DNA from 3 places in the Ectopseudomonas toyotomiensis genome. Region 2 is predicted to be linked to each of the others. Evidence: riboswitches for the same ligand, from Rfam matches in the RefSeq annotation. Region 2 holds a riboswitch; each other region holds the start of a gene.
What was found. A riboswitch is a leader RNA that binds a small molecule or an ion and turns the genes downstream of it on or off. The one in region 2 is predicted to bind cobalamin.
Positions count from the first base shown of each region.

Region 1 (3,246 bases), 830 kb from region 2:
CGAGGTCGGGGTTTCGCGGCTGAGCAGCTTCTTCTTGACGATATGGTAGGCGGCCAGCGTCCACTCGCCCTGACCATTCCAGAACATCTGCTTGAGGCCGATTTCGCTCTGCCTGGCTTCGCTAAGGTCGAACTGCTGCTGAGTCGGGTTGAGGGTCAGCAGGTTGCTCACCCCCTCGGTGCTGGTGGCGTACTGACCGTACAGCGACAGCTCGGGGGTCAGGGCGAAGACCAGCCCGGCGCGCCAATTGTCGCCACTCAGGCTGCGGTCGGCGCTGCTGCCATCGATCAGGTTGTCGCGCTGAATATGCAGCTGATCACGGCGCACACCGGTGACCAGCGACAGGCGCTCGGTCAGCTGGGTGCGGTTCTCGGCGAACAGCGAGAACTGCCGCGCCAGGTTGCGCTCGCGCGGGCCGTAGCCGAGCGGATCGGTGCTCTGGTACTGCCCGCCGCCGGAGCCGGCCAGCGGCACGCTGTCGCTGAAACTGCTGGCGAAATCGTGCTGGCGGGCGAAGTGGATGCGGTTGTAATCCACCCCGACTACCGTGCGGCTATCGAGGCCGAACAGGGTGTGATCCAGGGTGAAGGTCTGGCGGTCGCCGACCTGTTCCTGGGTGTGCTTGATCTCGTAGAACTCGCCACGCTCGACCCTGTCGCCCGGCTGCCAGCGATAGGCCTCGGCATTGCGCCAGTAGCGCTGAGTCTTGATGTAGTAGAGCTGGTTGCTGGCGCTGAGCACGTCGTTGATGCGCCAGTCGCTCACCAGGCGGGTGATCTGGTCGTTGTAGCGAATGTCGGCATTGGCGACGTTGTAGTTACGTTCGCGGATGCTCTCGCGGTACTTGCCAGCCACCAGCGGCGTGCCGAGATAGCGCTCGGGGCTCTGATCGCCATGATCGTGGGACAGGGTGAAGCTCAGATCATCATTGGCGTCCCAGCGCAGGGCGGCGCTGAGCGCCAGGCTATCCGAATCACCCCGGTCGACCCAGCCATTGCTGGCCTGCTGATTGATGTTGAAGCGGTAGCTCAGTTCGTCACTCAGCGAACCGCCGCTGTCCAGGGCGGCCTGGCGGCGGTCATCGCTGCCATAGCCGAGGCGCAGCTGGTTGCGGATCTCGCCGGCGAAGGGCTTCTTCGGCACCACATTGATCACCGCACCGGTGGCTCCCTCGCCGTAGAGCACCGAGGCCGGGCCGCGCAGCACGTCGATACGTGCCACCGACCAGGTGTCCACCGGGAAGGTCATGGTGCCGGCGCCGACGTACTGGCGGGTGCCATCGTACAGCTGCATGGTCGCCGAATGGCCGGTGAAGCCGCGCGCCGACAGCGCGGTGCCGCCATTGCCGGGCGAGCCGGTGCTGCTGATACCCGCCGTGCGGGTCACGGCGTCCTGCACCGTGAGGTTGTTGCGCCCACGTACCTCGGCGCCGCTCAGGCTGCTGTTGCTGGCCGGCGTTTGCAGGGCCGACAGCTCCAGGCGGGAGCCGGACGCGGTGGGCGTATGCAGATCGCTCTCGCCTTCCTCGGCAGCGTGCGCCTGGACGGTGACGTCAGGGAGATCGACAGGAGATTCGCTGGCCATGGCCACATCGCCGACCAGCAGCGCGAATGGCAGGGAGCAGAGGCGTAGAAGGTGCTGCACGTGAGTGATTCCGGATATTCCAGGAGAGTCGTCAGGACGCTCCAGGCTCCGGGTGTGCGAGTTGAAGGCGGTCAGCCTTGACGCTTCGCAGTCGGTGCCTGAGGCAATAATGTTATTGTTATAACATAACATTATCGTTTTTCGCAGGTAGCCAGAAACGGGCTCACGCCCTTCGTTCAGGCATGCAGAAGAGAGGTTCTTGTAGCGGAAATGGCGCGCCATATTGCTTCCATCGCAAAGAGAAAAGGCACGGCAATCCGATGGAAATGCGCAACAGCAGACAGGGGCACGGCGGCGCCCTACTGGAGTCAACGCCCGCCCACCGCGGGTTGCCAGACACAAACGACTCCAGGCCGGTCTCCGGGCTTGCGAGGGTCATGAACGCATCGCCTTCCCATGCGCGTGGCGCACAGTGGCGTATCGATGCGGTCGCTCGCTTACCGTTGCGGGGGCAGCGTCGGACTTCAACCGACTTCCCGTTTCACCTCACGCGCGGCGGCGTGAGACACCTGAAGCGGGGCGGATATGACCACCCACACCCGCTCAAGTCAAGGCGCGGTGGCAATTGCGGGAGGCGCTTTAGCGGCGATTGCTCGTAGCTTGAATTGGCCGCAGGCGTAATCCGAGTTGCTAATTGTTGCCCTGCTCATCGATACGCAAATCCGGCAACGCCCTGCCCGCCACCAGACGCTCGTCGACCAGGCGAATCACCGCCGCCTCGTCCTTGATGCCATACCACTCACCCTGTGGATAAAGACTCGCGGTCGGCCCCAGATCGCAGGGGAACTGGCACTGGCTGCGGGTGATATGCACACCGCCCTCGCACTCAAGCTTGCCGGCGGCCTTGAGCCGCTGGCGCAGGGTTTTCCACAGGCCCAGCGCGCCCTTGCGCGTGCAGCGCGGGCCGTTGCACAGCAGCAGGCGCTGCGCATGCGGCGGGATCTGCGACCAGGCGTGATGTGCCGGCACCGGCGGCACGTCGCTGCAGGGAATATGTGCCTCGCGGCTTTCGAGCAACGCGCCGAGGCCATCGAGCCAGGTGTCCTCCAGCGCCGTGCAGACCACGAACACTCCTGCCCCGTCGCTCCGCTCGGCGATACGTTCGCGCAGCCAGTCGCGGTGCGCGGCATCGGCGCGCGGCTCCAGATCGACCACCAGCAGTGGTCGCGGCGCCTCATCGATGGCCTGCCAGAAGCCGTCCTGTTCGCTGTCATGCAGATGCGCCTCGCCAAGCAGCATTTCGATGCGCTGTTGCAGACGCTCGGCCGAGGCACCACGACCCAGGCCGGGGCCGATAAACAGAACGCGGGCGTAGGGGGCTTGGCTCATGACGGTCTCCAGAACGGGCCGGCAGTCTAGCAGCGCGTCGTGGTCCGGAGGCAATCCGGCGGGTAATAGAAGGCCCGGTGCGCGCGGCGCACCCTACGGAATCAGCGCAGGCGTAAGGCCGCCAGGCCGGCGTTGGCGGGTTTCACCCGCCCTACAGGGACAGCGCCTCGTAGAGAGCGTCCAACTCCGCGAACTCATGCGTTACCGCCGGCAACTGCGGGCGACGCAACAGCAAAACCGGCAATCCAAGCTCACGCGCGACCTGCAACTTCG
Region 1 is NZ_CP070505.1:2,117,080-2,120,325, forward strand. It holds gene JWV26_RS09750 (TonB-dependent receptor) at 1-1,644, opposite strand, end outside; cobalamin riboswitch at 1,979-2,172, opposite strand; gene JWV26_RS09755 ((2Fe-2S) ferredoxin domain-containing protein) at 2,275-2,973, opposite strand; gene JWV26_RS09760 (cobalt-precorrin-6A reductase) at 3,125-3,246, opposite strand, start outside.
Region 1: linked by a shared signal. The riboswitch ahead of JWV26_RS09750 (TonB-dependent receptor) and the one ahead of JWV26_RS05870 (energy-coupling factor ABC transporter permease) in region 2 are both predicted to bind cobalamin.

Region 2 (3,246 bases):
TGGGGAATACCCGCGCCAGCTCGGCGGCGGTCACGCCACTGCCGGCCAGCTCATCGCCGCCCTCGACCACGTAGGGATAGGGAATGTTCTGCTGGCTGCGGCCGACCTCGACGCGCAGGGTGAAGTCGTTCATCAGCGGGCGCAGTTGCTCCAGCAGGTATTTGCGGAAGGCCGCCGGCTGGGTCACGGTGATCGCGTAGGTGCCTGGCACCTGTACCTTGGCGTAGGCACGCACGGTGGTCGGCACCTCGCCCTGGCACAGGTAGGTCAGGCGCAATTCGGGGTAGCGGAAAAGGCAGTGCTCGCTGGCATCGGGACGGATGCGCTCCTTGAGGTAGCGTTTGAGCGCCTGGCTCAACGCACCGGTGGCTTCCTGGTGCAAGGCGGCGAGGCGGTCGACGGCCTCTTCGGGGGTGTAAGCAATGATGAAATCATCTGAGCAGGCTTTCACTGTGCATCTTCCTGACTGAACGTACGCGTCTATCTTGCCTGCATACGTTGACGAAAACATAGCGCGATCCCCCGCCTATCGCTGCCAACGGCTAGGCTTGGATCAATTCGTCGGAGGTCACCATCATGCCTCATGCAATCGTTCTGCTGTTGGCCATGGCCTCATGCTCAAGCGTTCAAGCCGGTGAACTCGATGGCCATTACCGGGCCACGCTCGACGGCCAGCCGAGCGAGCTGATCCTGCGCCAGAACGACGCCGTGGTGGAAGGCGAGTACGTAGAGGGCCAGCACCTGCGCCTGGTCGTCAAAGGTCGCTACGACGGCAAGTTGCTGCGCGCCGAGATCAGCGACCCGCAATCGGGCCTGCTGCTGGCGAACATGAACGCGACCTACGCCAACGCGATGCTCAACGCCAGTATCGCTGCGCGTAACCCAAGAAACGGGGAGATCTTGGAACGCCAGGCGCTGTTTCAGCGCGAGGCGGCGATTGCGACGCCACCTACGTCAGGCACTTTGGACCCGACACTGGTCGGCACCTGGGTACACGAGAAGATCATCAATAGCGGCGGTGCCAGCTTCGCCTCGTTCAACACTCTGATGACCCTGCAGTTGAATGCCGACGGCAGCGTCACCCAGTGGAGCCGCTCGGTCGGTGGCGGAGGCGACTGGAGCTACGACAGCCCAGGCGAGATGCAGTACAGCGGCCACTGGCGCAGCCAGGGCGGCATGCTGATGGTGCGCCTGGCTGGCGCCGCCGACTATCAACCCGCCGCCTACTACCGCTTCAGCGACCAGTACCTGGTCACAGAGAGCAATACCGGCAAGATGATCTGGCAACGCCGCCGCTGAGCGACCGGCTCAGGCCGGCTGATGCAGGCGCACGTTGAACAGCGGCCCCTGGCTGAAACGCGACAGCGCCTTGGCAGCGGCCAGCACCCCCAGGTCGATCAGCGGCTCGACCAGGATCACGCTCATGTAGGCCAGGCCGAAGCTGCCCACGGCCGCCAGGTTCTCGCTGGAGAAGCCATGACCGTAGAAAGCCCAGAACGCGACCCAGGCGACGATGCCGCCCTGATAAGCGGTCGAAAGCGCCAGCGCCTGCTTGTAGGAAAGATCGACGTAAGCCGTGCCCGGCGCGACGATGCGCTTGGCCAGCAGGTTGATACCCCACAGCGGGATCAACAGCGTGGTGACGTTCATGCCGTACTGCGGCAGGTCGAACTGAGCGAACAGCAGCCCCTGCAACAACAGGCCAGCGGCCAGACCAATGGCGGCAGCCCCGGCGCCGAATAGCAGCAGCAGGGTCGAGCCGAGGATCAGGTGCACCTCGGAAACGCCCACCGCATGATGCGGGAACACTTCGAAGAAGCAGAACACCAGGGCGGTGGTCAGCAGGCTGCGTAGCGCCAGGGCGGCGACACCGCCGTTGTTGCGGACGCTGCCCAGAGCGAGCTTGGCGGTCAGGCCGAAAGCGGTGACGGCCGTTGCGTAGCTGAGCAGGATTTTGGCGCCTTCGACGACACCAGGTTCGATATGCATGCGAGCTCCTTTGCCGCGCCCACCGCGCGACGATTCGGATAAGGGGGTAGGCGAAACGCCCGTTGTCGATGGCAGGTCTCCTGGCTCACGGCTTGGCACTTCGCCCGCCTTCCCGACCGAAGTCAGTGGCATGAGGGCGTCGTTCGCCGCTTACAGTTGCGGGGGCAGCCAGGGCATTGGCGAGATTCGCCGCACCCTGTTCCCTTTTCATCCACACGCGCCAAGGCGAGCGGAACCATCGGCGGCAACCTTACTCCGCAGCTCGGGCAAAAGACAGTACTCGCGCTCAAGGCACCGCCCACCTCCTCGGCAACGATCCGGGCCTGCCACCTAAGCGCGACAGGCAGCGCAACACTCCCGAAATGCTCTCATCTGCCAGGAGCCACTCCACCTGAACAGATACTGTCTTGAATACAGCCGGCGCCACCGAGAATGCGCAATGCATCACGCCCAACCCATGAAGATGTAACTTTTTATTACAAATCATGCGTAATCTTTCCGCACTCGCCCCCGACTGCTGGCCACGCGAGCTGTAGATCCATCATCCAGTAAGAGAGCGCATATGAAGAAGACCCTGATCGTTGCGTTGACTGCACTGTTCGCAACCGGCGCCATGGCGGCCGAACAGCAACCGCACTGGAGCTACAAAGGCAAGGAAGGCCCCGAACACTGGGCCGAGCTCGACCCGGGCTACGAAACCTGTGCACTCGGCCATGCGCAATCGCCGATCGACATCAGCCATGCGACGCGCGCATCGCTGCCTCGCCTCGCCTTCGACTACCAGGCCAGCCCGGCCGAAGTGGTGAATAACGGCCACACCGTCCAGGTGAATCTGACCAATGCTGGCGGCATCGAGATCGACGGCAAGCCTTATCGCCTGGTGCAGTTCCATTTCCATACACCCAGCGAGGAGCACATCGCCGGCAAGGGTTTCCCGATGGTGGCGCATTTCGTCCACCAGGCCGCCGATGGCCGCCTGGCGGTAGTGGCTGTGCTGTTCAAGGAAGGTGAGAAAAATCAGGCACTGGAGTCCGTGTTCGATGCCATGCCGCCCAAGGCAGGCGAAAAAGTCGAACTGGCAGGCAGCTTCGCCCCGCAAACCGTACTGCCGCAGCAACAGGGTTACTACGCCTTCGCCGGCTCGCTGACCACACCGCCATGCAGTGAGGACGTGCAATGGCGCGTACTCAAACAACCGGTCGAGCTGTCCCATGCGCAACTGGCGCAGTTCCAGCACCTGTATGCGAAGAACGCCCG
Region 2 is NZ_CP070505.1:1,282,611-1,285,856, forward strand. It holds gene amn (AMP nucleosidase) at 1-451, opposite strand, end outside; gene JWV26_RS05865 (hypothetical protein) at 577-1,299, shown strand; gene JWV26_RS05870 (energy-coupling factor ABC transporter permease) at 1,309-1,989, opposite strand; cobalamin riboswitch at 2,043-2,244, opposite strand; gene JWV26_RS05875 (carbonic anhydrase) at 2,552-3,246, shown strand, end outside.

Region 3 (3,246 bases), 140 kb from region 2:
GTTACGTGGGGCGGCCATCCGAGCGCGCTGCCTGTATCTGCGTTTGCAAGATTGGTGTTCAGCTCCGCTAAACCACCCTACGCAGATTGCACATCAACTTTAGAGTTGCGGCGTCCAGGTGACGGCGAATAGTGCGGTGCGGCCGGCGCTGTTGTAGCCGAAACGGCCATTGGGTGTACTGTAGGTCGATTCTGCATAGTCCTTGTTCAGCAGGTTATCCAGCTTCAGGCTCAGCCCCAGTTCCTCATTGGCCTGCCAGGCGGCGCGCAGGCTCAGCAGGCCGTAGCCGCTCATTTCGATCTCGTTGTCGGCGTCGTCGTAGCGACCACTGATCGCACGCCAGCCTGCGCCCACCGACACATCGCCAAAGCGGCGGTCGACGTCCAGGCTCAAAGTGCGTTTGGCGCGGCGCTGCAGGGTATGGCCGCTGGCGCGGTCACGCGGGTCGATCAGGGCCAGCGCGAGATTGCCTTGCCAGCCGAACAACTCCTGCTGCACGGCGGCTTCGAAGCCATTGATCCGGGCTGTCTGGACGTTCTGTGGAATGAAGTTCTCGTCCAGGACGATGGCGTCCTCGATATCGGTTCGATACACGGAAGCCTGCAACGATCCTGTGTCGCTGTAGCGGCTACGCCATTGCAGCTCGTAGCTCTTGGAGCGTTCCGGGGCGAGGTCGGGATTGGCACTGGGGAAGCACATGCCACCAAAGCAGAAGTCCGGGTAGTAAAGGTCGTTGAAGGTCGGGGCGCGGAAGCCTTCGCTATACGACAGGATCAGGTCGTTGGCGTTGTTGAGGGGTAAGGTCAATGACGCGTTCCATGTGTTCTCGTTACCAAATTGCTGGTTGTCGTCGTGGCGCACCCCTAGCTCGGTCGAGAACGTTTCTCCGATATAACGATGCTGAACGAAGGCCGCGCGGTTCCAGCGTGAGTCCTCGACAAAGTCCGTCGTGCCCTGCGCTCGATCTTCATACCAGTCCAGACCTAGCAGCAGTTGGTGGTTTTCGTTGAGTGTCAGGGTGTTCAGCCAGTTGGCTGCGTCACGGTAGGTATTGAACTGGCTGACGGTACCGCCTGCCTGGTCGTTGCCGCTGTCGCGCTTGTCCTCGCTGTGTCCCAGTTCCAGGCGGCTGCTCCAGACTTCGGTAACACGAGCCTCGATAAAACCAGAGATGCTGCTGAGCAGAAAATCGGTGGTTGGCAGGGAGCCAGTGAAGGTGTCGTCATACTCCACCTGCCCGCGCTGATCGAGCGCAGTGAAGCCAACCTCCAGCGAGTCGTTGAAGCGGTGCGACAGATTCAGGCTTAACGAGCGGTTGCGGTAGGCGTCGTCGTCGCCATTGGCGCCGAAACCGTCGCGGGTGGCGTCGATGCCGGCAGTCTCGTCCAGAGCGGCACCCAGGTGAAAACGAGTGCGCTTGTCGCCGCCGGAGAGGCCGAGGCTGCGCTGGTAAGTGCTATCACTGCCAGCCGCCAGCCGTGCGTAAGGCTTGAGGCCCTGGCCATCGCCCTGGCGAGTGAAGATCTGAATCACCCCGCCAATGGCGTCTGAGCCGTATAGCGCCGAACGCGCTCCACGAACCACTTCGATACGCTCGATCTGCTCGGGGGCGAGAAACTCCAGGCTGCTGGTGCCGCTGGAGGCTGCCGCGATACGTTGCCCGTCGACCAGGACCAGGGTTTGTGCCGTGCTGGCGCCGCGCAGGAACACGCCCGTCTGGCTGCCTGCACCGCCAGTGCGGACGACGCTGAGGCCGGGCACACGCTCCAGTAGCTCGGTAACGCTGCTGACCTGCAGGCGCTCGATGTCGTCCCGTTTGAACACCGTGGTGGCGGCGGTAGCCTGCGCTTGCGGTTCGGCCAGGCGCCCGGAGGTGACGACCAGTGGCTCGGCCACGTAGGGTTCGGCGGCCAGCGAAAGACCTGGCATGACGGCGATGGCCAGAGCCAGACGAGACAGTTTCATTATTTTTCCTCAACAGTCGGCAGACGTTCGAGGAGGGCAGGCGCAAGCGCGGGCAGGACGGCGCTTGACCGTGTCGCCCTCCGCAACACCAGTCGCACCGCCTTGGCCGGTCTCCGGGCTCTCGACCCGCGTCCACCTTCCCAGGCTTGGCCCAGTGGCTGTTGGACGTGGCGCAAGCTTTGGGCTTGCTGTCGATTACCGTTGCGGGGGCAGCGTCGGGTTTGCTCAACAAAAGCGCACCGACTTCCCGTTTAACACTGCTTGCGCAGCGCACCCTGGCGGAACATGAATGGCGCGCACCTTAGTGCGCGCGAGTATGAATGACAAGCAAGCGCCGCTCATTCAGCGATGAGTGGCGCTCATGCTCAGATCGCTCTTCATCCTAGGCGGCGCTTGCCAGCCGTGCTGGATCGTCGTGTGCTGATCAGTCTGGGGCTCCTGATGGCTGAGGCGGTTCGCCGTCTTGTGCAGATCGAGCACCAGTTGCGCCAGGACTTGTGCAGCTTGCAGGGTTTCATCTGCGCTCTGGCTACTGCGTTCGGCGGCGCCGGTAATGGCCTGGGCCTGATCGTTGACTGCATGCACCTGCGCCAGTTGAGATTGCATGCCCTGACTCAACTGGCCAAGGCGGCTCTGCATCGCTTCCACTTCGTGCTGGATGCGCGCCAGGGCTGCGGTGGCTTCATCGGAACGCGTCACGCTGCGCTGGGCCGCTTCCTGGCAACTGCGCATGCTGCTCATGCTGTCCAGGGTCTGCTGGCGCACGCTGGCCAGGGTGGTGGTGATCTCTTCGGTCGCTTGCGCCGTGCGCTGCGCCAGATTACGCACTTCATCTGCCACCACCGCGAAGCCGCGGCCGCTGTCGCCGGCACGAGCGGCTTCGATCGCAGCGTTCAGGGCCAGCAGGTTGGTTTGCTCGGCGATGGCGTGGATCGACTCGCTGATGTGCTGGATCTCTTCGGTCTGTCGATTCAGGGCCTGCAGGGATTGGCTGGACTGTTCGATGCGCTCGGCCAGCTGGCTGACTTCCTCGGCATTCTGGTTAACCGCAGCGCTGCCCTGGCGCGTCATGTCCAGGGCCTGTTGCGAGGCGCGTTCGCTGTCGAGGATGTGCGCTGTGGCCTGGCCGATGCTGTGGTTGACCTCGACCATCGCGCGGGCAGTGGAGGTCGCCGCGTTCTGTCCCTGGGTGGCACACTGGCTGGCGTTGATGGCGGTGCGCGTCAGTCCTGTGGAGGTCTGTTGCAGGGCTGCACCGGCAGTGAGGATGCCCTGCATGGT
Region 3 is NZ_CP070505.1:1,423,783-1,427,028, reverse strand. It holds gene JWV26_RS06510 (TonB-dependent receptor domain-containing protein) at 100-1,965, opposite strand; cobalamin riboswitch at 2,053-2,258, opposite strand; gene JWV26_RS06505 (methyl-accepting chemotaxis protein) at 2,308-3,246, opposite strand, start outside.
Region 3: linked by a shared signal. The riboswitch ahead of JWV26_RS06510 (TonB-dependent receptor domain-containing protein) and the one ahead of JWV26_RS05870 (energy-coupling factor ABC transporter permease) in region 2 are both predicted to bind cobalamin.